2 regions of the Rhodococcus sp. OK302 genome follow, and region 2 is predicted to be linked to the other one. Evidence: predicted binding sites of a transcription regulator. Region 2 holds the regulator's gene; the other holds the start of a gene.
What was found. Region 2 encodes HspR, which represses chaperone genes until heat shock. Its sites were predicted from a motif close to ANNTGAGTNNNNNNNACTCANNT; they were not measured.

Region 1 (2,460 bases), 3.7 Mb from region 2:
TATTGGCCCGGCCGGAACGGTACGACATCGCCGATCAGTCGAACGACAGCCAAATCCTCACGGAGGCGGTGATGTTCGACGACGGTGCTCGACCAGGTTCGCTGGGCCATGAGAGTGTTCTCCTGCTTGTCAGTAGAGCGGATCGTGCCGGATCTGGTCGATCGGAGTGCCGCCGGCGCGTAGTGCATAGATCGTGGTCTTGATCATGGACGGTGAACCCGAAATCTGGATCTGGCGGTCCGCCCACGACCCGAACTGTGCCACGACCCTGCCGATGGGTCCTGTCAATCGAGAGTGCATTCCGAATGGTGGTTCGAGTACCGGGCCGTTGTGCCACCACGGATTTTCAGGTTCCTCCGACACCGGAACCACGGTCAGCCACGGATTGCTGAGCGAAATGTGCCACAGCGTCTCGAGATCGTAGAGGTCACACGGATAGCGTCCACCCACAAAGAGGTGGACCCGGGGATTGTTCGAGCGCTGCGCCATTTCCATCACCTGGGCGCGCAACGGTGCGATGCCCGTCCCACTGCCGATCATCAAAACGTCATGGTCGGAGGTGAAGTCGACCTCCAGACCACCGAGTGGGGTGGACATGACCCAACGATCACCGACATGGGTCTCGTTGACGATCGCCGGACTCACCCAACCGCCCGACACCTTGCGGATGTGGAATTCGAGTTGGCCGAACGGATTGGCCGGGATAGCGGGGGAGTAGTACCGCCACATCCGCGGGCGCTGCGGAATCTGAACTCCGACGTACTGACCGGCGCCGTACGGAATGGGAGGGTCGGTTTCGAGGCGCACGATCGCAAGATCGTCGAGCACCCGCTCATGACTGACGACGGTGCCGCCCCACAGCGCCGGCGTCGTATCGGACTCGGCGCCCTCGGACATCGTCTGTACGACAAAATCGGCGAACGCAGTCCAGGCTTCGTCGAGTTCGGGCGTCCACTTGTAGCGACTGTGCGAACTGGTCCCGTACAGGGAACGTACAGCCCGCTTCAGTGCCGTACCGGCAGCCTCGTAGTGCTCACGCTCGACACCGTAGCGACGGTGGTCGAGGCCCAACTGCGTCAAAAATTTTCGAATACGCCGATGCTGGGCAAGATTGTTCACCGTGAATTGGATCGCGGTGAAGAACCTGTGACCTTGTGATTCCATTGCTGCGGGGAACAATGAGCGATACAGAGGATGTTCAGCAAAGAGAGCCGTATAGAACAGTGCCGAAAAATGCGCGCGAGACTCGTCGTCGTCGGTCAGTGCATCGAGGCTGGATTGCAGGCGGGCGATCACCTTCGGATCCAATCCGCACCCCTTTCGTCCCAGCAGCAACTCTCGTTTCAATTCTAGTACGGCGCGGAAAGTGACGAATCAGCACGAGGGCGCCTAGCGAAAACAAACTTGAGCGGAATAGACTCAAGTTTGTACGCGTTGACGATAGTGACACAGCCGCAGTACCAACCCGGAGCGGCTCAAAAATCTTCGACTTCGACGCGCTTGAGGCGACCGGAGCCCGGCCAGAAAGGTGACAAGTGGACTCGTTCACACCAACAACCAAGACCCAGGCTGCGATGACGGCTGCACTGCAGTCGGCGTCGTCGGCCGGTAACCCCGACATTCGACCGGCACACCTGCTGGTCGCACTCCTCGATCAAACCGACGGTATCGCCGCCCCGCTGCTCAAGGCAGTCGGCGTCGACCCCACCGTCGTACATCGCGAAGCTCAGAACCTGGTGGATCGTCTGCCCAAGACCACCGGCGCAAGCTCCACTCCGCAACTGGGACGTGAAGCTCTCGCAGCGCTGACGTCGGCTCAGCACCTCGCCACCGAGATGGACGACGAGTACGTCTCCACCGAACACGTTCTGTACGGCCTCGCCGACAGTGATTCCGACGTCGCAACGTTGTTGAAAAACCACGGTGCAACACCCGTCGCACTGCGTGATGCCTTCACGACCGTTCGCGGTAGCGCACGAGTGACCAGCCCGGAGCCGGAAGGCACCTACCAAGCGCTGGAGAAGTACTCCACCGATCTCACCGAACTCGCCCGCAGTGGCAAGCTCGACCCGGTGATCGGCCGCGACACCGAGATTCGTCGTGTCGTGCAGGTGCTGTCGCGTCGTACCAAGAACAACCCGGTACTCATCGGTGAGCCCGGCGTCGGTAAGACCGCGATCGTGGAGGGCCTGGCCCAACGCATCATCGCGGGCGACGTCCCCGAATCGCTGCGCGGAAAGACCGTCGTATCCCTGGACCTCGGGTCCATGATCGCCGGTGCCAAGTTCCGCGGTGAATTCGAGGAACGCCTCAAGGCTGTCCTCGACGACATCAAGAACAGTGCCGGACAGGTCATCACCTTCATCGACGAACTCCACACCATCGTCGGCGCGGGTGCCACCGGTGAATCCGCCATGGACGCCGGCAACATGATCAAGCCGATGCTCGCCCGCGGTGAGC
Region 2 (2,460 bases):
CCGGAAAAGCGCAAGGAATACGACGAAGCTCGAAGGCTCTTTGCCAGTGGTGGTTTCGGCCCCAGCGGGCAGGGCGGCGGTGGATTCAATCCAGGCGCCGGAGGCTTCGATGTCAGCGACCTGTTCGGCGGCGGCGCCGGTGGGCAGGATTCGGGACTCGGCGACATCTTCGGCGGATTGTTCAACCGTGGCGGTCAGCGAACCGCTTCACCGAATCGTCCGCGCCGAGGCAAGGACCTCGAAACCGAAACCACTCTCGGGTTCCGTGAAGCGGCACTCGGCGAAACGATTCCGCTGAGGATTACCAGCCCCGCATCATGCACAACCTGTCACGGTAGCGGCGCAAAACCGGGCACCAGTCCGCGAGTATGCCCGCACTGCAACGGAACCGGTGTCATCAACCGCAACCAGGGCGCCTTCGGATTCAGCGAGCCGTGTGACGACTGCCGGGGTACCGGCTCGATCATCGACTCGCCGTGCGACGACTGCCATGGCAACGGCGTCACCAACCGCACTCGTACCATCACGGTGCGCGTGCCGGCCGGTGTCAGTGACGGGACGAAGATCAGGCTCAAAGGTAAGGGCGAAGCGGGACTCCGCGGCGCGCCGGCCGGCGACCTCTTTGTCAACATCCGGGTACGTCCCGATTCGGTATTCGGACGCAACGGCGATGACCTGACTGTGACGGTTCCGGTGAGCTACGGCGAACTGGTTCTCGGTACCACTCTCTCGGTCCCGACGTTGGAAGGTCGTGTCGGGGTGAAGATTCCGGCGGGGACCGTCGACGGACGCGTCCTGCGCGTACGGGGACGCGGTATCCCGAAGCGGCCCGAAGGTGCCGGCGATCTACTGGTCACTGTGAAGGTGTCGGTTCCGCAGAAGTTGGACGATGCCGCGATCGAAGCGCTCGAGACCTATCTCGAAGCAGAGAAGGCGAGCGGATTCGATCCACGGGCCGGGTGGGCCGGTGTGTGATGACCGAACGTCCGAAGAATCAACGAGACGTATCGCTCGATCCTGACGCTCAGATTTTCGTGATTTCGGTGGCAGCTGAACTGGCGGGCATGCATGCGCAGACTCTGCGCAACTACGACCGCCTCGGTTTGGTGACGCCGCATCGCACTACCGGTGGCGGACGACGTTACTCACCGCGAGATGTTGCACTTCTCCGTGAGGTGCAGCGACTTTCTCAGGACGAGGGCGTCAATCTCGCCGGTATCAAGCGGATCATCGAACTGACGAATCAGGTTGAGGCACTTCAGCATCGGGTACGAGAACTGGCGGAAGAGGTAGCCAAGGTTCATGCCGGCTATCGCCGTGAACTCGTCCCCATCCCACGCAACAATGCGCTGGTGGTGTGGAAGCCTCGCAATCAGCGGTAACGCTTCAACGTACAACGGTCCGGTACCCTTTCGAATCATGTGATTCGAAAGGGCACCGGACCGTCTTTGTATTCCAGGCGTTCTAGCCGTGGGAGATGCCGTTGATGAAGGCGAGCGATCCGCTGGCAATCAATGCCGGTATCGCGGTAAACGATCCGAACGACGTCTCCAGGATGGGAGTATCGCTACCCGTCTGTAGGAACTCCACGTAAACGCTCACGACATTGCCAATTCCGGCAATGAGCTTTGAAATCATGTCGATCGAACCCATCGAACCCATTGAGCGCTCTCTTTTCACATCGAAGAAGACGGACTGGCTGGTTTGTCGCAATCGGATTGCCGGCTGTTACAGGGTGCCGTGACGAATGCGTTGCGCTACGAGTATCTTCGCCGAAAATTTGGGCGGTAGTGCACTTTCGTGGCAAATGTTCCATGTAGTGGACGGCGATATTTCAGCGCTCCTGATTTGTACTTATCGTCCTGTTTAACGCCGACCGGTTGCCCGTTTGACGTTAGCCAGATCACACAATATGCTCCAAACCTAGCAACCGCTTGATTGATCTTCGAGCGCTTGCTTGGCTTGTCGATACAAAAATCCGGTATCTCTACCGGTCAACCATTCTCACGTCAGGTATTTGCCTGACGTTCGGTGCATACGTGTGTTCTAGGAGTACTGACATGAATCGTCGGCCCATTCTGCTTGCGGCAGTAGCAGTCACGGCTCTGGCCCTCACCGGTTGTAGCGGCAGTACCGATTCCGAAGCCGGAGCGGACTCGCCCTATCGAGTGCTGCTCACCGGTGGTCTCAGCGCGCAGGGCGCCCTCGCTGCAAACTCGCAGACGGCGTCGCTTGCAACCAAAGCCGGTGTCCAGGTACAGAACGCGGCCGGTGGAATCGGTGGGCGTCAGATCGAACTGACGACGGTCGAGGATGCGGGCGACGCTACGATTGCCGTCACCAAGTTGCGCGAAGCTATCAACTCCGGCAAGAAGCCTGATCTCTACCTCAACTCGGGTCCGTCCTCCATCGCCGCTGCCGTTCTGCCGATTCTCAAGCAGAACAACATCTTGTCGATGA

Region 1: a site for HspR is predicted at 1,403-1,425, ahead of clpB (ATP-dependent chaperone ClpB). Genes of this name have one in related genera too.

What each region holds. Positions count from the first base shown of each region.
Region 1 covers NZ_NPJZ01000001.1:2,188,809-2,191,268, forward strand. The annotation lists gene BDB13_RS10190 (FAD-binding oxidoreductase) at 1-110, opposite strand, end outside; gene BDB13_RS10195 (FAD-binding oxidoreductase) at 130-1,308, opposite strand; gene clpB (ATP-dependent chaperone ClpB) at 1,536-2,460, shown strand, end outside.
Region 2 covers NZ_NPJZ01000001.1:5,894,388-5,896,847, reverse strand. The annotation lists gene dnaJ (molecular chaperone DnaJ) at 1-975, shown strand, start outside; gene BDB13_RS26935 (heat shock protein transcriptional repressor HspR) at 975-1,382, shown strand; gene BDB13_RS32285 (hypothetical protein) at 1,465-1,638, opposite strand; partial or broken gene BDB13_RS26925 (ABC transporter substrate-binding protein) at 2,061-2,460, shown strand, end outside.